3 linked regions of the Natrinema sp. SYSU A 869 genome follow. The main gene of each other region encodes a partner of the protein of the gene in region 2 in a complex. Links are inferred from orthologs where the notes say so. Each region holds a gene or a part of one and is shown on either strand. Other genes may lie near its edges. The genes, in order: K6I40_RS17680, K6I40_RS11130 and K6I40_RS27045.

Region 1 (10,187 bases), 1.3 Mb from region 2 along the record:
CGTCGATGAACTCGATGTAGCCGTGATCGACGAGATCCTCGAATTCGAGGTCATCCTCCTGAAGCGCCTCGATTTCTTGCTGGGAGATGCGAGGTTCGCCGTCCTCGACGACCAGCAGGGGTCGTCGGGCACGACCCGCGTCGGCGTTGACGATTACTTCGCGAGTTCGGTCTTTGACCGAGACGTTGACCATCTCGCTCACGTCGCCGATGCGTCGCGCTTCGCGGATCTGTTCTGCGAGTTCGTGCGGATCGGGATGGGTCCCCACCAGCGATCCGTTCACGTAGACTTTCGCCTCTCGTTGTTGGCTGCTCATGATTTAGTCGTCCCCTGACGCTGCCGTTCGTTCGATCCCTTCGAGGCCGGGAATGCCCTCGACCCCCATGGATGCCAGTTCGCGTTTGAGTTCCTGTTCGTCCTCGACGTTCTGGGAGAGCTCCATCGACTGCGCGAAGTTCTTCACCAGCCCACAGTTCGGACCCTCCGGCGTCTCGGAGGGACCGATGCGACCCCACTGGGTCGCGTGCAGGTCCCGCGCTTCGAAGTGGGGCTGCGAGCGTGAGAGCGGGCTGCGAAGGCGACGCAGGTGTGACAGGACGCCCATGAAGTCAGTTCGGTCGACCAGCTGGCTCACGCCGGAGCGGCCGCCGACCCAGTTGCCCGTCGCGATTGGGTGCTCGAGTCGCTCGGTCAGGACGTCCGATCGGACGACCGTGTTCACCGAGAGCTGCCGGTTGCGCATGTTGGCACGCTCGAGCTGGTACTTCACGTCCCGGGCCAGCTTGTTCAGCGCGGTCCGGAACAGGTCTTTCATCAGGTCGCCGCTGACCTTCAGTCGCTTGTTCGCGTAGTGGTCCTTGTCGTCGGACTCGCGTCGACCGAGTGCGAGTTCGAAACAGGCCTCGGCCATCCGACAGAGGTAGTGGGCCTTGTTGATCCGGACGTCCTCCTCCTCGACACCGTCCTCATGGAGGTGGGGAAGCAGGTAGCGATCGATAACGTAGTTGGCCCGCTTGAGCTGGTAGTTCTTGCCCTGCCCAGAGGCGACGCGTTTGCCCAGTTCCTCGATGGCCTCCTCCTCGGTCTGGACCTCTGCTTCCTCCAGGTTCTCGAGCATGTACTTGACGACCTCAGGGTCGTTCGAGACCTTGTGGACGATCTCTTCGTCCGATTCGAGGCCTAGCGCACGCACGAGAGTGACGAAGTTGATCGAGCCCGATACCGAGGGGAAGGAAACCTCGAGGAGACCCTCACGGTTCCGTTCGCACAACACGAGAGCACGGTAGCCACGGCGTTGCGAGAAGGTCTTCGCGACCTGAATCTCGTCGCCGTACTTGGTGTCGTACTCTGCGAGGATCTTATTCGGTGCGAGGTCCTCGCTGGTCATCAGCACCCGCTCGGAGCCATTGACGATGAAGTAGCCGCCGGGGTCTGCAGGGTCCTCTCCGATCTCGATCAGTTCCTCGTCGGAGAAGCCGGCGATGTTACACTTGTCGGAGCCGACCATGATTGGCATCCGACCGATCTTCGTCTCGGTCGAGTCGACGACCCGCTCGTCGCCTTCCTCGCCCTTGACGATGGACATCTCCATGAAGACCGGTGCGGAGTAGGTGATGTTTCGAAGCCGGGCCTCCTGCGGGTAGAGGAGTTCTTCGGAGCCGTCCGCCTCACGGACACGCGGCGTGACGACACGGACGTCGCCCAGTTTGACGTGGACCGGCTCCTCGCCTTCCTTGTCGCCGATGTCCGTATCGATCGTCTCCTTCTCGTCGACGACCCGCTGCATTCCCCGGTTGAGGAAGGCATTGAACGAACGGTAGTGGTGTTCGGCGATCCGTTCCTTCGAGAAATATTCGCGTGAAATCTCTCGTCGTTTGTCGCGGTTGAGTTCAATTGCCATTTATTCTACCACGAGTCGGTATATGATCGACTGATCGGTTGTCCGCGAGTCGCGAACGATCTTGATGACGTTACCCGGCTCCGCCTCGTCCGGCAGAGCGGGATCGTTACGCTCGATCTTCGGTAAATCTGTACGGTCGATGTTGTATTCCTCGAGCACGTCCTCGAGAGCCTCCTCCTCGAGAACGGTGTGCTCCGGAACGAGTTCGTGTTGGCTTACGTCTACCATGTATTGGGTTGGGTGTGCGTGTCGGCTATCGGGAGAGAAGCGGCTGTCACGAGATACTACAGGCAGATAGCGGCGGGAGGCATTTAACGGTTACTAACTCGACGCACAAGCAGGGCTACCCGGCCGGGCGAACCTGACCGGAACCGTCGATCACACTCGAGAGTACCCGGTTATCAGTTATATTCCTTGTGGGTCGTGTGATTTAGTGCCACGATCCGGCGCGTATTCCGGGTTCGAGAGTGGAAATCGTGGCGCGAACGACCATACCATACGGCGTCTAATTGAAAAGCCTTAATGCTATCACCGGGAAATGAAGAGTTGCAGGTGGCCCGGGTGGTGTAGTGGCCCATCATACAACCCTGTCACGGTTGTGACGCGGGTTCAAATCCCGCCTCGGGCGTCTTCTTCCGCGAACAATTCCGATGAGTGCCGCGTAGCGTGTACTCGTCACTCATGAGCGAAAAGACGAAACGAGGGATTTGAACGATAGAACGAGCGAGCAGAGCGAGCGACGTTCAAGTGGTTCAAATCCCGCCTCGGGCGCTTTCTGCTGACGCCAATTCGTGAGAGAGGAGTAGACGGTGAACGAACGGATCGACCGAGCGTTTCCCGATTCAAATCCCACCTCGAGTACTTTTCAGTCACGTTCTAACATAAGTGAACCATTGGATGAATTGGCTGATGTTAGCACGGTGGTTGTCTTGCGGACGGAATATTTGTCATCAAAGCTTACAAACGACCACAGAGCAAAACCCTTAATACTATCACCGGGAAATGAAGAGTTGCAGGTAGCCCGGGTGGTGTAGTGGCCCATCATACAACCCTGTCACGGTTGTGACGCGGGTTCAAATCCCGCCTCGGGCGTCTTCTTCCGCGAACAATTCCGATGAGTGCCGCGTAGCGTGTACTCGTCACTCATGAGCGGAAAAGATGAAACGAGGGATTTGAACGATAGAGCGAGCGACGTTCAAGTGGTTCAAATCCCGCCTCGGGCGTTTTCTGCTGATGCTACTTCTCGAGTGATGAGTATAGCAGTGAGATCCACTGATCGCTACTGATCTGTCCAATCGTTTTTCTGTCAATGGGCGGCGCGGGACGCGATGCGTAACTCAAAAGCGGTCGGCGATGAAACCGAAGCGAGAGCGATTTCCAAACTGGTCGCCTGCGACTACAGCGTCTCGATTCCGTTCGGCGACAACGACAAATATGGTCTCGTCGTCAACGACGGAACCGATCTCTATCGGCTTCAGTGCAAAACTGGCTGGTCGAACAAAGCGGAAACGATCCGGTTCAATACCCACTCGCAAACGACGAAAACGGCGTCTACCACGAGGAAACGTCTCATGATTCGACCGACGCGTTTCTCGTCTAGTATCCCGAAAACGGACCGTTTTATCGGATCGATACGGCCGACGCAACCGAACAGAAGCTGGAGCACTGTTTTGAATCCGAAATCGATTATCCGTCGATCAATTGTGATTTCGATCGAGATGGAGGTACTAGGTGATTCGAGGAGAATCAATTCGAATGCTAATTGTTTAGTATCTCTTTATCGATGTATCGACGAACGAGATAGTAGGTAGCGGAACCAATGACGAAACTAATCACCGTACTCATCGTCGATAACGAACCCGGCTTCGCCGACCTCGCCGGACAGATGCTCGAGCGCGAGCACGAATCGATCGTCACCGAAGCGGCGACGAGCGGCGCGGAAGCGCTCGGCGTAATCGAACATCGCGACATCGACTGTATCGTCAGCGATTACGAGATGCCGGAGGTGACCGGGCTCGAGTTGTTAGAGCGCGTTCGTGAGGACGATCCTGACCTCCCCTATATTCTTTTTACCGGGCGGGGATCGGAGGAGGTCGCCAGCGAGGCGATCGCCGCGGGCGTGACGCAGTATCTCCAGAAGGAGTCGGGCAAGAAGCAGTACGCACTGTTGGCGAATCAGATCACGAACGCCGTCGCTCAGTACCGCACGGAGACGGAGCTTCGGGAGAGCGAACGGCGCTACGAGCGGACGCTGACAACGTTACACGAGACGACGCGGGATCTGATGCGGGCTGAAACCAAAGAGGAGATCTGCCGATCAGCGGTCGAGACGGCGAGCGAAATCCTCGACGTGGCGGTCGCCGCGGTCTACGCGTTCGAGCCGACGGCCGGCGTCCTCGAGCACGTGGCGTCGACGCGGGGATCGCCCAGTTCGGGCGATCCGGAGACGACGTTCGAGCGGGGCGAAGGATTGGTCTGGGACGTCTTTTCGGAGGGAGACAGTACCTACTACGAGGACGTGACGCGGGAGGAGAACGTCGAAACGGGAGACGCGTTGAGCCGGAGCGAATTGATCGTCCCGCTCGGAACCCACGGTGTGTTGGTCGCGGGTTGCGAAGACATCGATGGGTTCGACGAGACGATGACCGAGCTGTTACACATTCTGGCAGCCAACACTGAGGCCGCACTGGATCGGGCCGAACGCGAGCAGTTGCTCCGCGACCATGACCGGACGCTCACGCAGCAAAACGAAGAGCTGACGCGCCTCAATCACACGAACGAGATCGTTCGTGAGATTAACCACAGTGTTGCACAGGCATCGACGCGCGCGGCGATCGAGGAGACGGTGTGCGATCGTCTCGCCGAGACGGACCGATATCGCTTCGCCTGGATCGCCGCGAGCGACGACGAACCGCCGGCACCGACTGCGTGGTCCGGAATCGATGCGGCCTACATCGATGGGATCCGTGACGATGGCGATCAGGCACCCGAGATCACGCTGGTCCGCGATATCCTCGAGTCGGGGCAGGGACAGCTGATACACGATGTCCTCGAGGACGAGACGTGGAAGTCGCGGCGCAAGGAGGCGCTGACCTACGGTTATCAGACGGTGCTCGGAGTTCCACTGATCGCCGACGAGCGCCGGTACGGCGTGCTGGTGGTCCACGTCGCGGGGGCCGATTCGGTCGGCGAGAGCGAGCGGGAGGTGCTGGCCGAACTCGGGGAGACGATCGGGCACGCGATCCGGTCGGTCGAGCGGACCCGAGCGATGTTGACCGACAGCCGACTCGAGCTCGAACTCGCCGTGGGAGACTCGCGGCTGCTTCTCAACCGGCTCTCGACGCAGGTCGAAACTGCGGAGCCGATAGCCGTCGAGGGAGTCATCGATCGCGGAGAGGGCGGGGTCGTGCTCTTCATCAGCGCACCATCGACGGCGTCGCTCACCGAACTCGAGGCAGACTGGGCATCGATCGAAACGCTCTCAGTGGTGTCCGACGGTGACGGGGAGACGCTGTTCGAATTGACGGTCGTGTCGACACCGTTTCTCGACGTCCTGCGGACCTACGACGTGCAGGTGCAGATGGCGACGGCCGAGGACGGACTGTCGACACTCGTCCTCGAGGTGCCACAGGGCGTCGAAACGCGATCGCTGGTCGAGGCGATCGGAGAGGAGTATCCAGAGACAGAGCTGGTGGCCAAACGGGAGACAACACACACGCGGTCGGCGCGACAGCTCGATACCTACCTCGCAGAGCGGCTCACTGACAAGCAGTTCGAGGCGTTGCAGGCAGCTCACTACAGCGGCTTCTTCGAGTGGCCGCGAGAGAGTACGGGCGAGGACCTCGCGGACGCGCTCGACGTATCACCGCCGACGTATCACTATCACCTCCGAGCAGCCGAACGAAAACTTGTCACATTGGCCTTCGACGGGTATTCTAGTTAATTAGTACCGCCATAGAGCGATGCACAAATGATTAGAAAGTATACTTAATCATCATCGGTTCGTATCAATAGATGGCGATCTAAGACTAACTGTCGCCACCCCCCCCCCACCCCTTTCCGTGTATTCACATCCAATAGCGATAGCGTTCCGTTGTTCTCACCAGCAAGCGGTCCGGTGATGTAATGATATGAGCTGCTTCTGACGACGAGCTCGGTCCAAAGAGACATTCAATCGTCCCGTGAGAGTGGATCCCGCGTTTCCCGATTAGCTGACCACATATCTCGGCCATCAAGGATGGAACTACAAGTAATACCGTATAGATGTTCGCTTCACTGATTTACTACCCCGATACTAATTGATTAGTGTCTATCTGGTCGAATGCACTTACTAATTAGAACCCATATTTAACCACTACTAGTGTGTACCCGTATATGGCGATCTAAGACAGACTGTCGCCACCCCCCCCCCTTTCCCCACCCTTTCGATCGTGCTATCACCCTCGAGACACGGCTTTGGGTCTCGAGATGCGATGAGTCGCCTCGATCAGACAGTCGAGAGCACACTCGTCGGTCAGTTCTTGCTTGCTCGAAGAAGCTATTGTGATTGGGTCCGCCGGGACTACTGCTCGATCGTTTCCTCCCACTCGATCCAGTCCTGCTCCCAGCCGTGGCGGGACTCGGCACGTCGCTGCGCTCGTTCGCGGTCCTCACGCGTCGTTCGGTTGCGCTCGACGGCCCCCGACTGTTCGCCCTCGACCAGTAATGGATCGAACGAAACGGGGCCGAATCGATCGACGTTACCGTCGGCAGAGACGGCCTCGAGTCGCTGCTGGTGCGTGCCACGTGGGAAGACCAGTCGTCCCTCGCCAGTCAACTGCTCGAGCAGCGCGCGAGGCGGATCGACGGCTGCGGCCTCGAGCAAGATACGATCGAAGGGAGCGTACTCGGGGAGGCCGTTCGCACCGTCGCGGCAGTCGACGAGGACACCGTCGTAGCCTGCGTCAGCGAGGTTCCCCCGGGCTTCGACGACCAGCGGCCGAGAGATGTCGACGGCGTGAACGTTCGTCTCACCGACGAGTTCGGCTGTGACGGCCGCCGTGTAGCCGACGCCGGCACCGACGATCAGCACGGTCTCGTCGTCCTCGAGGGCCAGCGCCTGGAGCAAGCGAGCGACGGTGCTCGGTGCGAGGACGCGCGTGCCCAGCGCCTCGTGTTCGCGGTCAGCGTAGGCCGTTCGCTCGTCGTCGATGAACGCGTGCCGAGGGACGTCGCGCATCGCGACAGCGAGGTCCTCGTCTGCGAGGATGTCCCTCGGCGGGGACTCGAGGCCGTCGACCATATCCTCTCGCAGTACCGCGGGTTCCATACGCCAGCTATCGGAGCAGTCGTAATCAATGGCCCGCTTGCGCGGTCCCCCACCTACCCTCGCATCCGGACGAACCGAACGCCGCCGTGTTCGGTCCGCTCGAGCGAGCCGTCCGGCAGTTTCGTTGCGTCAACGAGCGTCTGATGGCCGGTTCCGATCGGTGCGAGCAACTGACCGCCGATCCGGACCTGCTCGACGACGGAATCGGGAAACGAGGACGCTGCACAGGTGACGTAGGCAGCATCATATGGCGCGTGCTCGGCCCATCCCTCGCGGCCGTCACCGATGCGGACCGAAACGTCGTCGTAGCCAAGCACTGTGAGTTGGTCGTGTGCCTGTTCGGCCAGCTCTTCACTGTATTCGACGGTGTAAACGCTCTCGTCACCGACCAGCTCGGCTGTGACGGCGGCGTGGTAGCCACAACCAGTGCCGATTTCGAGAACGTTGTCGCCGGGGTTGGCCTCAAGCAGCTCGGCCATGACCGCGACCATGTGTGGTGCGCTGATCGTCTGCCCGTCGCCGATCGGCAGGGGACGGTCGGCGTAGGCGCTGTCCCGGCGATCGGGCGGGACGAACTCGTGACGCGGGACTGATTCGAGGGCCTTGAGGACCCGGTCGTCGTCGACACGCGGCGCAACCATCTCGACCATGCGTTGGCGTGAAGCCTCGTAACTATCGGACATGGATCGTGGTTGAATACGCGCTCGAGAACAGTAGGGGATCGGGTGGCGAGTACCGGGGTTCAGGGTTCGCATCGACGCCCGGACTCGCGGATCGATTACCAGGCCGACCAGGCGCTGCTCTGCTCGTCGTAGGCGTAGACGCGCTTGACGTCCTTCGCCAGGGCGGTATCGCCCTCCATGTCGAAGCGGTCGCGTCGGTAGCCGTCGGCGTCGCCGCGGACGACAAAGGCGTCGATCTCGAACTCGTCGTCGCCGAAGGACTCGACCGCGCCGACCTCGAACTCGTAGTCGCCGGGGACGTGGACCGTAATGCTCCGGCTATCATCTCTCGAGCCGTCCTGCGGGTGGACGGTGACGTTGACACCGACGTTGTCGACCTCGCGGGTCCAGACGGTCTTGATCTCGTCGGCGGTGGACCCCTCGACCCGCTTCTGGCCGTCAAGTTCGACGCTCGTCACGCGGACTGTCGAGAGCACTTCCTCGGTCTCGAGGATGAACTCGTCGCCGACCTCAACGGTCTCGTCTTCGGCCGTGGTGACGTTCGCCGTGAAGGATTCGCCGCCCTGAGAGACGACTACGTCGAGTGTGACTTCGGGCTCGCGCTCGGGTCGAACCTTGTGGACGTGACTACACTCGCTACACCGAACGGTGATGGTACCGCCGCCTTCCGTCAATACTTCGTGGACCGTCTCGAGGTCCGGCGAGCACGACGGACAGACCGTCGGAACGCGCTCCGGGATATCGCTCATAGTCCCCTATAGCAGCTACGTACCTAAAAGACGATTGAAGCCGTCGTCGTTCGCTCCCTCTAGTTCCCCTGGATGGCGTCGATGACCATCGCCGCGGCGACGATGGGCTCTTTCGGGACGTTGCTGGCGTCGTCGATCGTAATCTCGTAGCGGTCGCGTAGCGAAAATTGCCCGTCAATGGACCCGACGTGAGCGCCTTCCTGGTCGGTGATCTCGTACTTGTGTGGGATCCAGCCGCCGAACGGGATGATGTTCCGGGCCAGCGTCACCATCGCACCGCGAGAGTTGATTTCGGCCAACTTCGATTCGGTGGTCGCGTCGCGGATTTTCCACGTATCCTGTAGCAGAGAGTAGTCGTTGTCCAGAATGACGATATCCTCGCCGGTCTGTGCGTCCGAAAGCACGTAGTTCCCCGCGACGTCGATAATCCCGCCGGCCTTCACGGTGAACACTTCGTTGTCGTCGGCGTCGACGAAGGGGAACTCCTCTTTCATTTTCAACATCTTCTGTTTCCCCCGTAGAACGACATCCCCATTGACGTCGAGCGCCTTGTACTTGTTCCGGATGAATCCTTGTTCGACCGTGTAGCGGTCGTCAGTGAGTTCGATCCCCTTAATATCGTATCCCCGAGTGTCGCTCATCGGTCCGAACTCACACTAGCAATACTTCAAACCACTAGGTTTTCACACAATTATCAGAGATCGAATCTTCGATGCCGATCGAATTCGGCTCGAGCGGCTTTCAGGGAATCGGAACGCCCGACGGTCGATCAGGCGTCATTGACCGTCGGAAGTTCGATGGAGTCGCCGTCGGCGAAGACCATCGGCTCGCGAATGATGCCGTCGAGGTGGATCGGCGCTTCCGTGTCGCCACCAATACCCGCGTTGTCACCGATCGCGATGTGAACGGTCCCTCCCGCCTTCTCGTCGAGGAGGACCGAGCCGACGAGTTCGGAGACGGCCACGTTCGTGCCGATCCCAAGTTCCGCGAGGTTGTACGCGGCGTCACCGACGTCTTCGGCCGCGTCCGCGACCGTTTCGCGAATCTCGTCGTCCGAGATGTGCGTGACGAGGCCGTCTTCGACCTCGAACGTGAGCTGGTGACCGTCCGCGAGCAGCCCGTGGGGGCGCATCGTCCCGTCGACGACGAACGTCCCGTCGGCGGTTTCGGGGCTGATGAATACCTCTCCTGCCGGCAGATTCGACATCTCACCGGATTCGTGGACGATGCCGGTATCAGAGAGCCACTCACGGTCGCCGACGCCGAAGGTAATGTCGGTCCCGGCGTCGGTCGTCACGCGAATCTCGTCGGCCCCGGCGACCTGCTTGCGAACGGCTTCGCAGTGAGCTGCGATCGACTCGTAATCGGCCGCCAGCCCGGTCGTGAAGACGTCCTCAGTGATCCCCGGGAGCGTCGCGACCCGCGCGCCGGCCTCGTTGGCTTCGGTTCGGGCCCGCGTATGGCTTAGGCTCTTGGTCGTCGGCGCGAGCACCACGTCGGCTCCGGCCATCGCCGCCGCGACGGGAGCCGGCGGCTCGCCGCCGTGG
Region 2 (10,168 bases):
TCTCGCCGCCGGTTGCTGAGCGCAAGCGGTGGCTGTCTCTCGGTCGCGACCGCAGGCTGTGCCGGCACCGAAAGCAGCGATTCAGCGACCGGGACCGCCGACGACGGTGTCCGCGTCGAATCGTCCCACGAGTACGAGAAAAAGGCCGTCCGCGTCGAACGTGATTCTCCGTTCGTGTATCCGAACGACGAGGCCGCCGACCACGCCGAGGATGGTCTGGGAGCCCGGCTTCACGCTTCGTTCTTCGTCACCAACACGGACGACGCCGCGGCGCTGCGAATCGACGCTCCCGACGCCGACGCGGCCGATGTGCGATCGTTCGTCGAGGCGACCGACTTCGCCGCGGAATCCGTCCTTGTCGACCAACGGTCGATCGACGACTGCTACCGGCGACGTCTGCTTGGCGTCCGCGCGGCGGACGATTCCGTCCGCACGAGCTACTGTCGGGAACTGAAGGCCCCGACGAGTGCCTGTGAGGCCCAAAAGACGGTGTTGGAAGCGACCCTCGTCCGCATTCACCGCCCCTACGAGGACCACCCCTCGAGTCGGAGCAGCAGCGAAAGCAGGTCCTGTTCGGGCAGACTTCCCGCCGACGCGACGGATGGAGAGTCGACCAACGAGACGGAAGCCAACGACACGACGACCGACGAGACGACGGTAAACGAATCCCGGAAAACGGACGAGAGAAACGAGACGAACGAGGTAAGCGACCGATGACGGGACACCGTGGCGGCCACCGGCGGCAGTTCCTCGCGGGACTCGCCGCGATCGGCGGCGCGACGGTCGCCGGCTGCAACGGCATGCCCTGGAGCGACGATACCGGGTCGACGTTCACTGCGGCCGACGCCGCCGCCGTCGTCACCGACTCGTCACCGCCGATCGAGTGGCCGGTTCCGGTCGTCCCCGCCGCCAGCGCCGTCGACGAGGGCCTCGAGCGCGTCGACACCCTGCTCGCTGACGTGCCGGACCCGCTCGACGCCGAGACGGTTCCCAACGGCGTCGTCAGGGAGGCGATCCGCGACGGCCGAAACAGCGCCCGCAAGCACCGAGCTGAGGCCGCCGCGGCGACCGGCGACGAGCTGTACCACGCGCTGCACACGACGCGCGACGCTCGAGAAAATGCCCGAGTTGCGACGACTACCTTCGCCGCGATCGACGATGAAGCACTGGTCGAACCCATCCTCGACGAGCGCTACCGGGACCGACTCGACGAGCCGGCGGATATGTCATCGGTCTTTGACGCCGCACTCGAGGCGTCGATCGATCGCGTCGACGTCGCCGACCTTCCGGCCCAGCGGAACGATCGGGACTGGCTCGATGGCGTTGATTCGGATCTCGATGACCACCTCGAACGCGTGCTCTGGCGCATCGTGGATCCAGTCTTGAGTGCGAGAAACGGCCTGCGCGAGGCGATCGAGGACGGGAGACTGGGAATCGGCCTCCACGAGGCCGTCCGGTTCGAACAGCGGTATCGGGCTCTCGAGCGCGTCCGCGACGGAATCGAGGACGGGACGGTCTCGGTCCCCGACACCGTCGACGAGATCCGCGCGGAACGGACAGCCGCGATCGACGCGGCCGCGTCGGTGCGGGAGTCGCTACCCTATTCCTCGCTCGGGACGTACGTCCTCGCGGAGACGTTGCGATCGCTCGAGTGGACCGACGAGCAGATACGGCGAGCCGCGGACAACGACGCCGACACTGCCGTCTCGCTCGGCGACGAATACGGCGAGTACGTACGCCTGCGATCGCAGTTCGAGGTCCTCCTAGACGCTGTCACGGCGTTCCGCAAGCGGCTCCAGTCGGCCTGAATAGCCCGTCCAGAGCCGACCCGGGTCCGCCGTCGCGAATCCGTAGACGGACGGTCGCCCAACACCCGATCCAGACCGCTTTACTATCCCCGGTGCGAACGGTCCCGTAAGAACCACATGGTACTGACCAAGCGAGTCATCCCGTGTATCGACGTAGATCTCGACGAGGATGGGAACCCGGCGGTCTACACCGGCGTCAACTTCGAGGACCTGAAGTACACCGGCGATCCGGTCGAGATGGCCAAGGCCTACAACGAGGCCGGCGCAGACGAGTTCGTCTTCCTCGACATCACCGCCTCCGCAGAAGGCCGCGAGACGATGCTTGACGTCGTCGAGCGCGTCGCAGACGAGGTCTTCATTCCCCTCACCGTGGGCGGCGGCATCCGCACCACCGAAGACATCAAGGAGACGCTGCGGGCCGGCGCGGACAAGGTCTCGATCACCACGGGCGCGCTCGAGCGACCCGAACTGATCAACGAGGGCGCGCGTGCGTTCGGCAGCCAGTGTATCGTCATCAGCGTCGACGCCAGACGGCGCTTCGACGAACAGGGCGAACACTACGTCGAGGTCGACGGCGAGTCCTGCTGGTTCGAGTGCACCAAAAAGGGCGGCCGCGAAGGGACCGGGATCGACGTCCTCGAGTGGGCGGCAGAGGCCGAGTCTCGCGGTGCAGGCGAACTCTTCGTCAACTCGATCGACAAGGACGGAACGAAAGACGGCTACGACCTGGCGCTGACGGAGGCGGTCTGTGACACGGTTGATACGCCCGTTATCGCCTCCTCGGGCTGTGGCGGCCCCGAGGATATGTACGACGTATTCACCGAAGCGGGTGCCGACGCCGGCCTCGCGGCCTCGATCTTCCACTTCGACGAGTACTCGATCGAGGAGACGAAGGCCTACCTCGACGAGCACGACGTTCCCGTTCGTCTCTGACTCCAACTCGAGCGAGTCGCGTTCGATCGATGGATTTCGTTCAGTATCCGATACATTTATATTCGAGAGATTACCGATTAGTATCAGTGAAATGGCGGTGTACGTGGTGTGGGAAACCGCACGCGGAGAACGACCCACCCTGTGATGAGTGTGGGCACAACGCATTCGAGGAGGCGATCGTCCGCGAGGGGGACGGCGAGTCGACGTCCTCGCCGGCTGGCGGAATAGATACCGGACCATCCTACGTCTGGGCCTGCACGAGCTGTGGCCGCGAGCACGTCAAGAACAATCCACCCTGCTCGCGCTGTGGCAATCCAACCCTCGAGAAGGCCGAGCAGACCTACGACGACGTCGACCGGGAACTCAACACGTCGGGCTGGCTGGGAGTCACTAAACCGTACCTGCCCGTAGTCGCCGTCGTCGTCCTGATCGGTGCGCTGTTCGCGACTGGAGTCGTCACCCCGTCGATGCTACCCGGGATCGGCCAACCGTCACCACCCGACGCGCCCGGCAACGGAGCCGAGGCGGCGGGTATCAACCTCGAAGAGACCGAAAAGCTGGTCCACGACCTCCTCGAGGACGAGCGTGAGTACTCGCGGACGTACGACGACGGGATCGCGGCGTACGCGGAGTACAACAACCGAGCGTTCGTGGCGCACGAGTATGACGGCAGGACGGCGGATTCGGTGGACTCGAGTGACTTCGGTGTCGACTGTCGTGGCGAACCGACCGCCGGCAAAGTACGGGTCCGCTTCTCAGTGACCGATTATGACGACGCGGAATCGCTCGCGGCGGACCTCGCGGCGATCATGGCTCCGAGCGATCGGGTCACCGGCCCCGGATACGACGGCGAGGGACTGGACATCCACGTCGTCGACGGATCGGTCTACGTGTTCTACGCGACGTGCTAGCCGGACCGTATTCGATCGAACGCTATCCGAGCCGTCTGTCTCTCTGAAACGCGGACCGAGCGACCGAAAGAATGCTGTCGAGTCGGGACTGCCGATTCACGGGCCGATGCGTTCGGCCGCCCAATACGCTTATCCCTCCGCAGTCGTGCTCTTCTATCAGTGAACTGGCGGTGTACGCGGTGTGGGAAACCGCACGCGGAAAACGACCCTCCCTGTGACGCCTGCGGTCACAACAGCTTCGAGAAGGCGATCGTTCGCGTCGACGAGGAGAGCGAATCCGGGGCCGGGAGCGACGGCGCTCCTGACACCGATCGCGAGCCGATACCGTCCGGAACCGTCGAAACCGGCCCGGAGTACGTCTGGGCCTGTCCGAACTGCGGCCGCGAGCACGTCCGAAACACCCCACCGTGTTCGCGCTGTGGCAACCCGGACCTCGAGCAGGTCGAGCGGACCTACGAGGGTCTGGAACGCGACCTCGAGACGCCGAGCTGGTTCGAGGTCGCGAAACCCTATCTTCCCGTTTTCGCCGTCCTCGGCGTCGTCATCGCGCTGTTCGCGACGGGGATCGTCCCACTGTCGGTGCTACCAGGGCTCGGACCGCCGTCGCCGCCAGATGCACCCGGCGAGGGGTCCGAGGCTGGGGGTCTCGATCTCGAGGCCACGGAAGAGGAAATTCACGACCGACTCGAGGACGAACGAGACGACGCCGAGAGCCGAACCGTCGACAGCGGCCTCTCGGCCTACGCGGAGTACCAGAATCGGCGGCTCGTCGAGCGCGAGTTCGGGGATTCCGATCCCGAGAGCGTAGCCGCCGACGAGTTCGATCACGCATGTGGCGACGCGATACCCCAGGAGGTACCGGTCGTCATTACGGCCGTCTCGGCTGCGGACTACACCGATGAGTCGGCCCTCGCCGAGGCGATCGCCGCAGAGTACCGCTCGCGGTACGGCGACGAGATGCAAACCGGGTTCGACGCGGAAGGAATCAACGTTCACGCCGCCCCGAACGGGGACATCTACACCGTTTATGCGACGTGCTGACGAGGGATGCGACGCACTGACGAGTCGCCGTCACTCGACGACCGTGATCGAGTCACCGCTGTCGGTGACGGGCAGGCAAACCGATTCGAGCGAAAAACGAGAGCCGAAATCGAGTCGTGCGATCGGCTATCGGCCGACTGCGGGCCGTGCCTTCAGGCGGCCGTTTCGAACGCGTCTCGGAACGACATTGCCTTCTCGCGGACGGTCACGGCCCCGTCCTCGAGGCATTCGAGGGGGTCAGCGCCGCCCTCGGTCTTGACGGTCAGGATGGGCTCGGTCTGCCCACCCGACTGTTCGGGGTTGACGTCGTAGGTCGCTGCGCTCACGTCATCGTGCTCGAGCAATGCGCCCTTAAGCACGTTCATGAAGGTGTGGTCCTCGCCGGCGATTTCGATCGAGAGTTCATCCTCGGTGCTCTCGGTGACCCGCAGTTCCATGTTATCCAGTCCGGCCGTCGGCTGCTTGTACCTTTCGAAGCCGCCGCTCGTCGCGGCTCGCTGAAGGCAAATCACTATACGCCCCGGTTCGAACCACGAGATATGCTCTCGCTTACGGCCCTACTGACGGTCCTCGTCGCCGCGGTGCTGGTGGGGTCGATCGCGGTCGTTCGACGGGTCCATCGGCCGACTCGGCGCTGGCGTGATGTGCTCCAGTCACGATTCGTGTACGGCGTCCCATGGGGATCGCTCATCGTCATCGCGTTCGTGGTCTGCGTCTATCTCTTCGTTCAGGACGGGATCACGAACGTCGACGATCCGGTGACGATTCCCTACCGAACGTGGTCGTACTTCTACCCGCTCGGGATGGCCACGGCAGCGTTTTCCCATGCCGGTCCCAGTCACCTCATCGGAAACCTGGCTGGAACGGTCGTCGTTGCACCGCTCGCAGAATTCATCTGGGGGCATTACCCAGCCGAGAGCGACCCGACGCGGGCCAACGCTTGGCACACCGATCCTCGAGTGCGGGCGTTCGCGGTCTTTCCGCTGGTCGTCATCGGCATTGGACTAGTGACGAGCCTGTTCGCGCTCGGTCCCGTAATCGGCTTCTCCGGTGTCGTCTTCGCCTTCGCCGGCTTCACAATTACCCATTACCCGATCGTCACGATCGTCGGCACCCTCGGCGTCCAGAGCGTGGTCTTGCGACTCTTTTACGCGCTCCGGCATCCGATCAGCGTCTACACCGCCCAGCCAAGCCCGCCTTCTGCCCCGTCGTGGGCCGGCATCGCCATTCAGGGCCACGCGCTGGGCCTCTTTCTCGGCTTCGTCCTCGGCATTGCGCTCCTCGAGCGCCGGGGGGAGCGCCCGAATCCGCTGCGACTCTGGCTCGCAGTCCTCCTGTTCGGGTTTTCGAAGCGACTGTGGGCGATCTACTGGTTCGGCGGCGAGAACACGTACGTCCTCTATCAGGGACTGGGCGTCGCCGTCGTGTCGGTACTCGCACTGGTGGTCACGCTCTCGATGACCGCGTCGGAGCGGCCGCTCGTCCCCCGACGACTCGAGGGGCTGTTCACTCAGTCAGCGCGGCCGACACCCCGGTCGGACGGTAGCGGTCGGCCGTCGATCGATCGGGTGCTCGAGCTGGCCGATGCCAGTTATCGAGACGGAGCCGTCACCGCACGCATCGACCGCGTCCGCGAGATCGCCGCAGGCACCCGAACGCGAGCCCGCGACTCGAGTTCGCTGCTCGATCTCAGCCGCAAACAGACCGCCTTTCTGGCGGTTATCTGCATCCTCGCGGTCCTCGCCGGCATCGCCATCCCCACCAATTTCCTCGTTGTCGACGAGACCACCGCGTCCTCGGATTCGGCCGTCCAGATCGAGGACTACACGATCGAGTACGTCGAAGACGTCCAGAACGGGCTCGTCAGCGGCATCGGCATCGATGCCCTCGAGAGCGACGAGGGCCTCGAGTCGAGCGGGGTGATTGTCTCGAGTGACGAGCGGGAGATCTGGATCGAGGCGGTCAGCGCACAACGCCTCGCCTTTACCGGCGAGGAGACGGTCTCCGTTGGAGGTCCCGGCTGGCGCGAGACGGCCCACGTTGAACGCATCGGCTGGGAACCAGTCGGCAACGACACCGTCTATCAGGTCTGGCTGGGTGAAGACGGCGAGACAAACGAGCTCGCATACGAATCGAACGAGTCACGGGCCGAGGCGCGGATCGCCGGCCGGAACGTGACGATCGGCTCCGACGACGGGACGTTCGTGCTCGAGGTAGCCTCAACCGAGAACGACGCCGTCGCGACGACGCCGATTCCTGACGTAAACGAAACGACGATGGCGGGCGGGGTCACCTTCGACCACGAGAACGAGTCGATCTATGCGGCCGTCGATGGGACGCGGGTCGCGGTCGCGAGCGAGGAAACGTACGATACGGTCGGCTAAGCGTACCCGGTGACGCGGTCGATCGGCGATACTTTTTATCGGCTTTCAAAATAGTTACTCGTATGTCATTAGATGGGGCGCATCTTCGCCGTCTCGCCGAGAAGGGGCACTCACTCGTCCTCACAGTACTGTCTTGGGTCGTCAGCATCGCTCGATCGGGACTCCGTTGGGTCACCACGCGACTCACTGCGCTGTGGTCCGGCCGAGCGGGGCAGTCCCTCCGCGGGCCGGTTCGGACGGTGCTCGTCGGCCGCCGTCCGATCGCCTCCCTGTCTCTCGTTCTCTTGGCAGCCATATTCGCACTCGCAACCGCGGTGGGAGTCGGGATGACGGCCGGCAGCGACCGCGTCGCCAACGCAGCCGTCGAAACGTGGAGCGGAGCCGAACTCCATCACGAGATCGTTGTTGCCGCCTGCTTGCTCGTCGGCGTCGGCGCTCTGAGCGCCGCCCTCAATTCCGGGTTCGTCCCGACGTTCGCGCTGGTCGCCAGCGTCCCGTTCGGCATCGGACTCGCACGGTACGGAACCGAATACACGGTCGGAAACATGACCCTGATCGTCTCACTGCCCGAGGCAATCGCCGATGGGACGGGCGCTGCACTCGTTGTCGGCCTCCCACTCGCGGTGCTCGGATACCTCGTGGGGGCCAGCGTCCGACGCGTCGTCGGCAAGGATCGCGGTAATTCCGGCCCCCGAATCCGTCCCGAGCGAACCTGATACTGTTACTCCCACTCGATTCGGAAGACCTCGGCCTCGAGCGTCTCCCGGGCTTCGGTGTGAAACTCGAATCGCTTCGCGATGGGAAATTCGGCCCGGAACGCGTGGGTCACGTCGCCGCCCTCGTCTGCGGCGAAGGCCTCGACGAACTCCTGACTGCCCTCGTTGTGAATCGTATAGGAGACGGCAGCGATTTTGCTGGCCGTCTCGAGGAAGTCCCGATCTGCATGCCGATTCCCGCGTTGAGCGCCGAACGGGGGGTTCGAGAGGACTGTCGCATCAGTCGTCGAAAACGGATGCCGAGTGACGTCCCCGCGGAGCCACTCGAGAGCGCGGTCGCTTCCGTCTCTGCGATCGTCCAGAACTGTTCGTTCGTTCCGGCGAGCCAGTTCGAGCGCGCCCGGATCCACGTCGATCCCCGAAACCCGATTGGCACCGGCGAGCGACGCCGCGATCGCGAGCATTCCGGTACCGGTTCCAAGATCGATGACTCGCCGTTCGAGATCATCCTGTAAGCCGGCCAGATGGCAAATGTGTGCTGCCAGCTCCGCGGGTGTCAGATACTGTTCGAGGTCGACGGCGGGCTCCGAAAAGTCCGCGATCGACTCGAGTCGGCGGGCGAGCGTACGCCGCGAGGGACCGGCCATCAGGCGTTGACGGCGATCGGTCCCTCGAGGTCGAACGCGAGCCCCTCGCGGTCGGCCCGTTCGGCACAGGCCGCCAGCGCCGGTTTGACCTTCTCGGGATCCGCAACGTCGTCAACGGTGACGGACACGGTGCCGACGCCGAGGAAGGAACCGGCGCGCACGTAGCCGCGGATGCGATCCACTTCGTCCTGCGTCGCGAGCGAGCAATCCTCGTCGAAACACGCGTCGACAGTCAGTTCGGCGAGAACCATCCCCTCGTCGGTCAGTTCGGCCTTGAGATCGCGGAGATACTCTGGTGCCGTCGACTCGAGTGCCGCGGCCTCGAGGGCGACAGGAGTGGCGTCTGCGGGCTGACAGCGATCAATCGCGGATCTATGGGACGATGTCGTACTCATTACCGAACCATACATGGCTTGCATACAAAAGTTTTTTGAATACGCAGTAGTAATACACTTGAGTCGGCGCGATGCCGTCTGCAGTGCCGAACACCCGATTCGATCGATGGAAACGTTCCCGTTCCACGATAGGTTCGAATAGAGTTAAGGATGCCCCGGGAAAGTTACACGTATGGAGCAGTGTCCGCGGTGTCGGGGTGCCGTCGAAGAATTCTCGCTCGGAGAGGTGTCGACGGTCACGTGCCCTCACTGTGGGTTCGCCGACGTCCCCGTCGAACACCAGCCTGAGGGCGAGGATCCCGAGTCTTGGCGGGACGCGTTCAATCGCTTCTACAAGGAATCGGCTAACGACTAGCCTCGAGACGCGTTGGTGTTTCTCGAGTACCGAAAGAATCGCGACACCCAGCCCCGACGAATTACTCGTTCGCGGCTGCCGCTTCCGCTTCTTCGTCGTCCGATTGGTGCTCGGCGTCCTCGTCGGAGCGCGCGGCGACGAGGCCACCACGGGCGACACTGTACAGCGGTTCGTTCGCGTGGGTTACGCCGCTGATCGAGAACGGAATGTTCGCGTCCTCCAGGTGGTCACGGAACAGCGCCTCGAAGCCACTGGGGCTCGAGGTGCCGCCGGTGACGACGACGGGGACGTCCAGCCCTTCCTCGACGTCTTCCTCGTCGACCTCTTTGACGATGTTCTCGATGACGTAGTCGAGCAGGTTCTCGTAGTAAATCGAGAGAGCGCCCTCAACGCCGCCGACATCGGTCGTAAAGTCGAGTTCGAAGTCATCTTCCTTGATCGAGGTGACCTTGTCGACGGGCGTGCCGGTCGCACGGGCAGCCTGCTCGTCGACCCAGTCGCCACCACGGGCGACGGAGAACTTCATGACGGGCACCGCGTAGTAAGAGAGACAGACGTTCGTCATCCCGGCACCGAAACTGATCCCCAGTCCGGTGAAGTTGTTGTCCGCGAGTTCGCTGTAGATGACGGACATCCCCTCGTTGATTGGTTCGGAGTCGTACCCCATGTCGTCGAGGAACGACTCGATTGTCTTCTGGTGGTACAGCGTCGAGAGATCGGAGTCAATCGGATCCGCAGGGGACGAGAAGTAGAGTTTCTCGTCGGGATACGCGGGCTCGCCGACGACCTGCTCGATGATGAGCTTCATCATCGGGATCGCGCTCTGCTCGTCGTTTGAGAGGATCCCGTGTTTCATCGGACGGCGAGTCTCCTTGTTGAAATGTTCGCAAAGTTCAGGGCATCGTCACCGACGACGTAGACCTTGTCATCTTTGCGGATGTGGAGCACTTCGCTTCGCGAGAGCATCTGCTCGGCCAT
Region 3 (10,140 bases), 3.2 Mb from region 2 along the record:
CGTCGGTCGCGCTCGCGACTCGGTCAATTGCCTCACTCGCTCGCTCGTCTTCGCCGTCCGCGGGTACGTTCTCGACCAGCGAGGGCTCGAGCAGGAACAGCGTTTCGACGTCGGGGAAGGCGTTGACCTCGCCCTCGAGGAACTCCGCGATTGCGCCGAGGAACTCGGCGTCGTCGCCGTAGTGTTCGTCAGTTGCGAGGTCCGCGAGCGAGTACGGGCCGGGGAGGACGGCCTGCAGATCGTCGCCCTGGGCCAGTTCGGCGGTCGTTTCGAGCTCCGACGCGACATCGCCAGTAGGCTCGAGGTCGGCCTGGACGACTGGCTCTCGGTAGAAGTTGTTGTTGTCGTAGTAGCGGACGATACCACGCGTTTCGACGGCGTCGGCGACGGCCAGCGGGTGGGCGAGCATGTCGTCCCAACGCAGTTGGCCCTCGACGACGCGGTCGAGGCCGGCGTCCTGCTGGACGCCGATCACTTCTTCGCGAGCCTCCTCGTAGGCCGCGGTAATTCCTCACCCTCGTCGCCGCTGATGAGATCGTGTTTCTGGTGACCTTTGAGGTCCGAGAGGTCGTCTTTCGCCCAGTCCGGGAGCGGATACAGCCCCGGTGTGGTCGAAACGTACTCAGTCATCGTAGGCCCGGATAGGCTATACCGACGCTTAATATTTTCCATCCAAACTAATACATTGGAGTAATTTTTGCGGAGTTCGGCCGATTCCGTGGTCCGGTTTCGAGACGGACGTGAACACGTGCCACGTGGCGGCTACCCGAGGAATGACCGTCGGAAACGGGACCGAGACGGTCCCCTATCAAGCAGCGAACCAACTCGAGTCTGAGGATCGCAACGTGAGTTCACGGTATCACTTCAGTGCCAATAGGGCGTACGTCTCGTCGTCGACCTGCGCGACGACGTAGATCGTGCCGTCGTCGAGAACCGGTCCAGGGCCGACGCGTCCAGCGAACTCTCGCTCGAACCGGACTGCAGGGCCGCCGCCTGGACTGTCTCCCGGTGTCGGGTCCAGAGCGTGGAGGCGATCGCCGCCGACGAAGACAGTGTCGCGACCGTACGCCGGTGCGGTGTGTCGCCAGTCACCGATGTCGTATTCCCAGTGCCGCTCTCCGGATTCGGTATCGACGGCCTGAAGCTCCTGCCCGTTTGCGACGAGGACGAGATCGTCGGCCACAGCGATCCCGCGGTCGGCCCAGCCGGTATCGACCCGCCAGTTGATCCCCGAGTCCGAGAGCCCAACCCCATCGCCCATCAACGTGTACGTAGTTCCGTTTCTGCAGTTGACGTAGACCGAGTCAGTGTCCGCGCTGGGCGGCGCCGTCGGCTCGGCAGGTAGTTGCCACCGTCGTCCGCCCATTCCGTCCCTGTCCAACAGATACACCATCCCGGCTTGAGTAGCGATTACGAACCAGTGTACCATGAAGACGGCAGGATGGTCCTGGACCTGTCCGAAGACCTCGCGGTCCCACTGGATCGTCCCGTCGTCGGGCTCGAGCGCGACGACTCGTTCCCCCGCGCCGCAGACGAGTTGCTCTCCGGCGCGCGTCGAGGGCACCGTCACTCGCCCGGGTGTCTCGAGTTCCCGTTCCCACAGTTGCTCGCCGGTGTCGGCCTCGAGCGCGCGAATCGCGGCCCCGGTCGAAACGTAGGCGACATCGTTCCAGATCAGCGGCACTGTCCCGACGCCCTCGACCGTCCACAGTTCCGTTCCCTCGGCGGCGTCGAGGACCCGGAGCGTGTCCGCGTCGGGTTGATAGACGCGCCCGCCGGCGACGACGGGTGCCTGATGGGTGAATTGTGGGACCTCTACGCGCCAGCGCTCGGTGACGCCATCGACCGGGGCCTCGCCATCACCGACCTCGCGGGTGTTAGCCGCGTTGCAGCCGAACGTCGACCAGTCGCCAGTGGCCCCGCGAGCGCTGTTCCCGGGATCCGGTAGACGGTCGACGCCCGACGGCGGCGGCTCATCTGGTCCCCTGAGTCGCGAGAGCTGTGAACAGCCCGCCAACGCGACGCTCGCACCGGTCGCGCCGACGCACCGCAGCAGCGTCCGTCGAGTGGAGGGCATCCCCCGAAACCTATCACCCGTTCGAAAAGAATCTTCTGATGACGTATCTCGCCGCTCGAATCTCGGCCGCTATCGGAGCAACTCGAGCACCGTCAGCGTCTCGAAGGGGAACGACTCGTCGGCGATGGCCACGGCGCTGAACCCGTGTTCGCCGGCTTCTTCGACCACTTTGTCGGCCCCCGTCAGACTGCTCACGAGCAGGTAAACGCTCCCGTCGGGCGCAAGCACGCGACCGACGCGCTCGAGGAAGGGATCGATGACGGCCCGGCCGTCCTCGCCGCCCGACAGCGCGCGCTCCATCCAGTCGTCCCACTCGTTTTCGGGATCGGTCGGCAGATAGGGCGGATTGAAGGCGACCGCGTCGAACGCCCCGTCTCGGAACGGCGAGACGAGATCCGCTCGTACCGTCTCGACGCCCTCGGCGCTGGCCTGGCGGACGGCGTGGGGGTTCAGATCCGATGCAATGACGCGAACGTCCGTCTCATCGGCGATTTGTTTGGCGACGTAGCCCGACCCGGTGCCGACCTCGAGGACCGTCTCGCCCCCCGAAAGGCGCTCGCAGGCCGCCTCGGCCAGCAGGTGAGAGTCCTCGGCGGGCTGGTAGACGTCCGGTTCCTCGTCGCGTCGATCCTCGAGCGTCATTCGTCTTTCTCCAGTGTCGTCATGCGGTGTTCTCGTGATTTGCCGTCGGTATCTTCGGACGATGTCGTCGTTCCCTCGTCGGCGATCCGGAACCCGCCTGTCTCGGCCCGCCCGGAGAGTTCGCGCTGTGGGAACGGGATTTTGATGTCTTCGGCTTCGAAGGCTCGCTTGATCGCATCGATCGCAGCGGTCCGGGCCGTCCAGTAGCGTCTGGCGCTCGGTTTGTCGATCCAGAACCGCACACCGAGCAGGACCGCAGAGTCACCGAAGGACTTGCCAACCACCTGCGGCGACGGCGCGGACAGCACCTCGTCTATGTCGTCGAGTGCGTCCTCCACGAGGTCGGCAGCCCGTTCCACGTCGGTTCCGTAGTCGACGCCAACCTCGACCTCGAGTCGCAGTCGGCCCCGCTTCGAGCGATTGGTCACCATGCTCGAGGCGATGACGTCGTTGGGGATCATGATGTACTCCCCGTCGAACGACCGGATACGCGTGTTGATGATCGAGATGTCGGTGACGATCCCCTCGTCGTCCTCGATTTCGATCCAATCACCGATCTCGAAGGGGCGGGCGAACATCAGGACGAACCCCGCGAGCACGGTTCCGAGCGTCTGCCTGGCGGCCATCCCGAGGACGATCCCGAGGAAGCCGGCCCCGACGAGCAGGCTGCCGAGATCTTCGATCCAGATGCCTAAAATGACGACGAGCGAGACCGACCAGATGATGACCTGCGAGAGGCGGTGGGTGACCTGCCGCTGGTGTTCGGTGACAACCGCAGTCGAGTCCATCACCTCCTCGATTACCCGGCGGACGAACCGCGCCACGATGACCGTCAGCACGAGCAGAATGAACGAAAAGATCGCGCGCGGAACGGTGTTTCCGCTCGGGTCGTCCAGATAGAGCTGCTGGATCTCGTCGGTTCGACCCCAAACGCCCGTGACGACGGCGGTACTGACCGCACACGCGCTGATGAGAAGGGCCATCGAAACGACATCGGCGTACAGCGGCCTCACTCGCTCGGCCATCCATGCATGAACCCGCTGATAGGCGAGCAACACGGCGACAATGAGTCCGACTGCGACGAACGACACCGCGAGTTTTAGCGGCGTCGTTGGGAACAGCTCCGACAGCCAGTTGAGCCGCGTCAGGAATCCGAGCATGCGTTCGTCTCTCGAGTTCGTCGTCCGCGCAGCTTTGAGTATCCGTTGGTTGGGTCGTTCTCCGCGGTATACCTACACGACTCGAGCGGAGCGGCCGACCCGCCTTGCCGGCGGTCGGGATCAGCCGTCAGTAGGCTCGCCGACGTCTCTCGCAAGCTGGGCCAGCGCGGCGAACTCAGCCGGAGCCATCGCACCGGCCCGCTTTCTCAGCACGTCCTCGTCCGCCGCATCGACGACCGCTTCAGGCTCCGCAAGCCCGGAAATGTGCGCCGTGTTCCGGATCGCGTTGCGGATCGTCTTCCGGCGCTGGGTGAACAGCGCCTTGACGAACCGCAGGAAGAACTCCTCATCCTCGACCGCGTAATCGGGATCGCGCGGAATCGCTCGAATCACCGCGCTCTGGACCGCCGGCGGCGGCGAAAACGCTTCCTTGGGAATCGACTCGACGAGTTCGATATCCGCGTAGTGCTGACTCGAGACCGAGAGCCGACCGTACTCGCTCGTTCCCGACTCTGCGACCATCCGCTCGGCGAACTCCTGTTGAAACATCAAAATGAGCGGTTTCTTTTCTGGAAACAGCCGGAACGCGATCTCGCTCGAGACGCCGTAGGGAAGGTTCGACACCGACGCCGAGAAGTCGGGGAGTTCGACCTCGAGAGCATCGCCCTCGATCACGGTTAACTCGCCGGCGTCGATCTCCTCGGCGAACTCCTCGCGCAGGAACGCGGCGAGTTCGCGGTCGCGCTCGACGACGGTCACCTCATCGCCGACCGCAAGCAACCGGTCAGTCAGCGCGCCCGTTCCGCCGCCAATCTCGAGCAGGTGGCTCGTATCGGCATCGATCTCCTCGAGATAGGTCGGCAGCCGGTCCAGCACGCGATCGTCGACGAGGAAGTGCTGGTCGCGGTCCGGATCGCCGCGGACGCCGGCCCGGGCGATCAGTCCGTCTGGATCTCTCATTGCCGGCGCTTTGGCTGGGGCAGGTGTAAACGCACCGTCTCGCAGTCCCCTTTCGCTACGGGTTCTCGCTTCCGACGGTCGCTCGAATCACTCGCAAAAAAGTCCGCGCGCTCTCTCTCTCTCATTGACGGAAAGCGGGGAAAACTCGCGACCACATTCGAGCGAGCCGCGCTACTGGTTCTGTTCCTGTTCGCGCCGACCCACGAACGTCTGATACTTCAGGTCGTCGTCGCGCAGTTCCTCGAGAATGCGATCGACGAGGATTTCATCGGGGTCGTGGAGCCCGGAGACGCGATCGGACAGCTCCTCGAAACTCTCGAAGGGTTTGCGCTTTCGCTCGTCTAAGATGCCGTTGCGGAGCTTCTTGCCGATCCCCGGCAGCAGGTTTAGCTGGTGTAGTCGCAGCGTGATCGGCTGGGCATCGTTGTAGAAGTCGACGAACCGCTCTTCGTTCTCCTCGACGAGGTCGGCAACGACGTACTCGAGTTCCGACTGGGCACCTGAGGAGAGGTCCTCGTACTCGACGCGGTGACACTCGGTAACGATGTCGCGTTCGGCCGGCGGTTCGACGACGACTTCGCTGCCGATCGTGAGCCGCTCGTCCTCGTCGAACGCGACCTGATAGAGCTGGAAGTCATCGATGCCGACAGCGTAGCCTGCCGGTGACTTTGCGTACTGCGGTCGGCCGTCGTCCGACAGACCGTGTGCGAGGTAGTCCAACACAACCGCGCGCCGAACGTCCGTCTCGTCGCCATCGGCTTCGCTCATTGGTTTACAATACGGTGACGGCGTACTTAAAGAGTCGGCTCGCTTTCAGGCGACCGGACAACGAAGGGTTTCGGGCGATCCGCACCCTTGAGACGCCGATATCGTTCCGGCCGACCGTCTCAGGCGTACTGCGCGACGACGTTGAGAATCTCGTCGAGTTCGTCCCCCGACAGCGAGTACCGCTGCTGTGCGTACACCGACCGGAGTTCGTCCCGGTCCTGTGGCAGCAGGTTAGCGATCTTGTAGGCCGTCGGCTCGTCAACCTTCTCGATGTCCAGCAGGTCGTCGACGAGCGTCTGGGCCTCCTCGGGCTCGAGGACGGCGAATCGGTTCGCGTGTTCGATCGCTCGCGCGAGCTCGTAGCGCAGCTCGCGATCCTCGTCCATCGCACGTTCGGCTTCGATGTCGGCGAGCAGCTCCTTCGTCTCCGAGACCGTCAGGAACTCCTCGTCGACGATCTCTTTGAAGATCGTCATCCTGCGGTTATATCCGGCTCTTTTCCTGGTTCTGTGCGCGCATGTGGGCGGCGGTCACGAGCAGCGTTTTCTCCTTGCTGCCGTCGACGATCTCAACCTTGAAGGCGTCGCCCTGTTTGCCGATGACTTCACCGGTGCGACCGTCGAATCGCGGGTGGAAGCGACCATCCGGGATGCTTGGGTCGATCTTTAGGTGGACTTTCTCCCCCTCCTCATACTCCTGAATCGCACGCTGTGGCGGCGAGGTACCGCGGTCTCGAGGATCGTTCGCGAGCTTTCTTCGGGTTCCCTGACGAGGGCCATTAGATTTCGGCATAGTCGTACGACCGCTTTGTCCGGTGACGGTTATAAAACACACGTATTCCGCCTCCCTTTTTCTCAATGTTCTCGGACGGCGTCGCCAGCCGCGAACCCTGACGAGAACTCGATCCGTCGAGATCGAATTCTTGCGCTGTATGGCATCTCAACGGTGGTCAGTGCGCCTGCGTCTGCCTGGGAACTGCAATGAATTCGGTGGTCGTCGGACGGCCAGTTTCGGACGACAACCGTCTGTGTGAGATTGCCGTCTCGAAGGAGACACGTCACCGAGACGGTCTGAGTCGGCATATCAGGCGTGCAGGAAACTCATCGCGTAGAACAGCGACCGTTCGTAGATGTCCGGTTCGATCGAGAAACCGAGATGGGAACCGATGTAGGCGTTGTTGAAGTGGCCGTACCGCGGCCCCTTCAGAATTCGCAGCGTCAGCCGGGGGTCCATCTCCATCCGAACTCGCCGCCGGTCGGTTCGTTCCGGTAGGCCCTCAACAATCTCGTGTCCGCCGCCGTCGGCCGTAAACCGCATGTAGTGGTCGTCGACCAGCGAGAGGACGACCTCCGTCTCCGATTCGAACCCGATCCCGCGGCGCTTCGCGTCGAAGTTCTCGTAGGCCGCCGGCACGTACTCCCGAAACGCCTCGAGCGTCGGCATCGGATCCGACTCGTAGGTGAACTCCCGGTCCGCGAGTTCGGTCTCGATGTATTCCTGCCGTTCGTCGGGATCGACGGGCTCGTAGGGGACAGACTGCTCGCCAGCAGCGACATCGAACCAGTCGCCGCTATTGAGGAGGACGCACTCGGCGTCGTCGTCGACCCGATCCTCGTCTGCGAAGTAGTCTCGCGCCTGCGTTCGCGTCGACCGGGCGACGTACTCGTTTCTATCTGCTAGATCGCCCGCGAGCGTGTAACTCCCCGCGAAGGGCATATAGTAGTCGGGCTCGAGTAGTTCGAGGAACCCGACGGCGTTCTCTAGAGACTGGAGCCGGCGGTCGTCGCGTTCCTCGAGCAGTTTCTCGTGAGAGTAGTCGATCCGCCCCTGCGGGTAGCCGCCGGCGAACGTGTACTGCAACATGGCCAGGTCGATCTTGCCGTACTGCTGTTTCACTCGGCCGGCGGCGTGTCGGGACATCGGCCAGCGACAGTCGTTCAGATTGAGCACGGTGTGCTCGCCGTCGTCGAAGACGGCCATGGAATCGATCTGGGTCGAGCCGTCGACGCCTTGTGTGCTGGCGTCTTCAGCCATCCACGCGCAGGCGAAGTGATTGCCACAGACCTCTGGATCGCAGTCATCCGACGCGAGCACGTTCACGTGCAGGTCACCGCCAAGGTGAATCCGCTCGTCGTGGGGCAGTTCGCGAACGTCGAATCCGGCGGCCTCGATGTTGTGTCTGAGAAAGTCCCAGTTGTAGTCGTGGATCAGGACCGGAATGTCGGAGTCGAGCCGCTCGAGCGTCTCCCGGTGGCAGTGATCCGGATGGATATGCGAAATGTAGATATAGTCGACGTCGAAGTCTTCGGGCTCGAGTTTGACCGGCGGGTAGTGGGCCCAAGCACCGTAGAACGCACCGTCGAGGATCCAAGGATCACAGAGGATCGATGTGTCTCCCGATTCGACAAGGACCGTTGACGACTTGACGTGTCGAACGCGCATACGGAATGAAATAACAATCCACCAAATATACTCTCTCGAGAATCACACAGCGTGAGAACAGAGCGGTTATCGAGAACGTGCGGATCCGGGGCGCGGTCGGCAGGGCCGTCGATGACCTGCCCGCCGGAGCAAGAGTAACCCCGTTCGATCCCCTTGGGGACGGTATGGACGACGACTCTGACCGTCGGATCGAGACCAGATCGATCCACGCCGGCCAGGAACCGGACGACGAGACCGGCGCACTGATGACGCCGATCCACGCGAACACCACGTATAAACAGGATGCTCCGGGCGACCACCGCGGCTACGAATACTCCCGAACCGGGAACCCGACCCGGACGGACCTCGAGGCGAACCTCGCGAGCCTGGAGAACGCCGATCACGGCCGCGCCTTCGCCAGCGGGATGGCTTCGATCAACACCGTGCTCAACCTGCTCGAGGCCGGCGACCACGTCGTCACCGGCAACGATGTCTACGGCGGCACCCACCGCATCTTCACGCAAGTCTACGAGGACTACGACATCGACTTTTCCTTCGTCGATATGACCGACCTCAACGAGATCGAGGCGGCGTTCCGCGAGGAGACGGCACTCCTGTGGCTCGAGACCCCCACCAACCCGCTCATGTCGATCGTCGACATCGAGGGGGCGGCAGAGATCGCCCACGCCCGCGACGCGCTGTGTGCGATCGACAACACGTTCGCGACGCCATACCTCCAGCGGCCGCTCGATCTGGGCGCGGACATCGTCTCGCACTCGCTGACCAAGTACCTCGGCGGCCACTCGGACGTGGTCGGTGGAGCCCTCCTGACGAACGATGCAGACCTCGACGAGCGACTGGGCTTCTACCAGAACTCCGTCGGCGCGACGCCCGGTCCCTTCGAGTCCTTCCTCGTCCTTCGAGGTACCAAGACGCTGCCCGTCCGGATGGATCGACACTGCGAGAACGCCTGCGCCGTTGCCGACTTCCTCAACGATCACCCCGACGTCGAGCGGGTTTACTATCCGGGTCTCGAGTCCCATCCCGGCCACGAGATCGCCGCCGAGCAGATGGACGACTTCGGCGGCATGCTGAGCTTCGAACTCGACGCGAGCCTCGAGGAGGCGAGCGAGGTCGTCTCGAATACCGAGGTGTTCACGCTCGCAGAGAGCCTCGGCGGAGTCGAGAGCCTGATCGAACAGCCCGCACCGATGACTCACGCCGCGATTCCCCGCGAGGAGCGCATCGAAGCTGGGCTCTCGGACAGCCTGATCCGGGCGAGCGTCGGCATCGAGCACGTCGACGACTTGATCGACGACCTCGAGGGGGCAATCGACGCTGTGCTCACATAGTCGACTCGCCGACGCTATACGTGCGTAACTGACGCGAGCGACGCCACACCGCCGGACGCCCTTACGCCGACGGTCGCCGCGCGAGTTGCGAGCGGAAGATCGGCTCGAACCCCTCGAGGTAGGCGCGGACGTCGATGGACTCAATCTCGTCACAGTACTCGGTGGCCGCCTCGTACTCGCGACACCACCGGTCGACGAACTCGGCTTCGATTCCGGAATCGCGAATCCGGTCGACCACCGGGTCGACGGTCGCGTCGGTCGTCGCCGTTCGGATCGCTCGGAGCTCCTTGTGGGAAACGACCTCCGACTCGAGGGCACGAATCACGACGCCCGAACTGTAATCGCCTTCGGCGAGTTCCCGCTCCCAAGTGGCGATCCAGTTGCCGATACGCGCCATTCGCTGGCCGTGAGCGACGACGTCCCGAACGGTCGAGAGCTCCCGGGGCTCGAACGCGAGGGCGTTGGCGAAGTCGATATCAGCGAACGGAAAGAGCATCATGTTGTAGACGTCATACGTCCGGAGCTCGCGTTCGCCCGCGAGGCCGGGATACTGGGCCAGCAGTGCCGAGTAGTCGACCGACTGCAGTGCCTGCCGGACATCGAACCGGAACAGGTCCGCGAACTCGTCTGCGCGTGGACTCGCCGCGTAACACTCCAGCAGCGCGTCCCAGAGTTCCTGCTGGAATCGAACGTACGTCCCGTCGACGCCCTTTCGAGTCGGATCGGCAGGTCGGGAATCGAACGGGACCAACAGCAGTTC

The links.
Region 1: K6I40_RS11130 (region 2) and K6I40_RS17680 share a complex: the UniProt entries of both Methanocaldococcus jannaschii proteins name them as parts of the RNA polymerase complex. The link is inferred for Natrinema sp. SYSU A 869 from one-to-one orthologs.
Region 3: K6I40_RS11130 (region 2) and K6I40_RS27045 share a complex: the UniProt entries of both Methanocaldococcus jannaschii proteins name them as parts of the RNA polymerase complex. The link is inferred for Natrinema sp. SYSU A 869 from one-to-one orthologs.

What each region holds. Positions count from the first base shown.
Region 1 is NZ_CP082249.1:1,921,501-1,931,687, forward strand. Bases 515-3,506 are described here. They hold K6I40_RS17680 (DNA-directed RNA polymerase subunit H), read right to left. Parts: upstream 2,129-3,506; coding sequence 1,901-2,128; downstream 515-1,900. Other genes in these bases: K6I40_RS17675 (DNA-directed RNA polymerase subunit B''), read right to left, coding at 515-1,900; K6I40_RS17695 (group I intron-associated PD-(D/E)XK endonuclease), read left to right, coding at 3,229-3,506. Also shown: rpoB (DNA-directed RNA polymerase subunit B), read right to left, coding at 1-316; more of K6I40_RS17675, read right to left, coding at 320-514; more of K6I40_RS17695, read left to right, coding at 3,507-3,711; K6I40_RS17700 (bacterio-opsin activator domain-containing protein), read left to right, coding at 3,720-5,843; K6I40_RS17705 (protein-L-isoaspartate O-methyltransferase), read right to left, coding at 6,462-7,208; K6I40_RS17710 (protein-L-isoaspartate(D-aspartate) O-methyltransferase), read right to left, coding at 7,262-7,891; K6I40_RS17715 (HVO_0476 family zinc finger protein), read right to left, coding at 7,987-8,640; K6I40_RS17720 (hypothetical protein), read right to left, coding at 8,700-9,281; K6I40_RS17725 (aminopeptidase), read right to left, coding at 9,410-10,187. UniProt on the Methanocaldococcus jannaschii protein: DNA-dependent RNA polymerase (RNAP) catalyzes the transcription of DNA into RNA using the four ribonucleoside triphosphates as substrates.
Region 2 is NZ_CP082249.1:599,193-609,360, reverse strand. The notes cover bases 3,489-6,461. They hold K6I40_RS11130 (DNA-directed RNA polymerase subunit L), read right to left. Parts: upstream 5,131-6,461; coding sequence 4,846-5,130; downstream 3,489-4,845. Other genes in these bases: K6I40_RS11125 (rhomboid family intramembrane serine protease), read left to right, coding at 5,233-6,461; K6I40_RS11135 (hypothetical protein), read left to right, coding at 3,812-4,693; K6I40_RS11140 (hypothetical protein), read left to right, coding at 3,489-3,652. Also shown: K6I40_RS11155 (hypothetical protein), read left to right, coding at 1-717; K6I40_RS11150 (hypothetical protein), read left to right, coding at 714-1,808; imidazole glycerol phosphate synthase subunit HisF, read left to right, coding at 1,926-2,741; more of K6I40_RS11140, read left to right, coding at 2,828-3,488; more of K6I40_RS11125, read left to right, coding at 6,462-7,077; K6I40_RS28380 (hypothetical protein), read left to right, coding at 7,140-7,793; K6I40_RS11115 (METTL5 family protein), read right to left, coding at 7,799-8,440; K6I40_RS11110 (hypothetical protein), read right to left, coding at 8,440-8,835; K6I40_RS11105 (zf-TFIIB domain-containing protein), read left to right, coding at 9,008-9,190. UniProt on the Methanocaldococcus jannaschii protein: DNA-dependent RNA polymerase (RNAP) catalyzes the transcription of DNA into RNA using the four ribonucleoside triphosphates as substrates.
Region 3 is NZ_CP082249.1:3,806,020-3,816,159, reverse strand. The notes cover bases 4,406-7,350. They hold K6I40_RS27045 (RNA polymerase Rpb4 family protein), read right to left. Parts: upstream 6,084-7,350; coding sequence 5,727-6,083; downstream 4,406-5,726. Other genes in these bases: K6I40_RS27035 (MBL fold metallo-hydrolase), read right to left, coding at 6,691-7,350; K6I40_RS27040 (50S ribosomal protein L21e), read right to left, coding at 6,091-6,399; K6I40_RS27050 (DUF655 domain-containing protein), read right to left, coding at 5,011-5,607; K6I40_RS27055 (16S ribosomal RNA methyltransferase A), read right to left, coding at 4,406-4,839. Outside these bases: K6I40_RS27070 (PQQ-binding-like beta-propeller repeat protein), read right to left, coding at 860-2,077; K6I40_RS27065 (HemK2/MTQ2 family protein methyltransferase), read right to left, coding at 2,147-2,719; K6I40_RS27060 (mechanosensitive ion channel family protein), read right to left, coding at 2,716-3,879; more of K6I40_RS27055, read right to left, coding at 4,000-4,405; more of K6I40_RS27035, read right to left, coding at 7,351-8,049; K6I40_RS27030 (cystathionine gamma-synthase), read left to right, coding at 8,214-9,380; K6I40_RS27025 (terpene synthase family protein), read right to left, coding at 9,442-10,140. UniProt on the Methanocaldococcus jannaschii protein: DNA-dependent RNA polymerase (RNAP) catalyzes the transcription of DNA into RNA using the four ribonucleoside triphosphates as substrates. This subunit is less well bound than the others.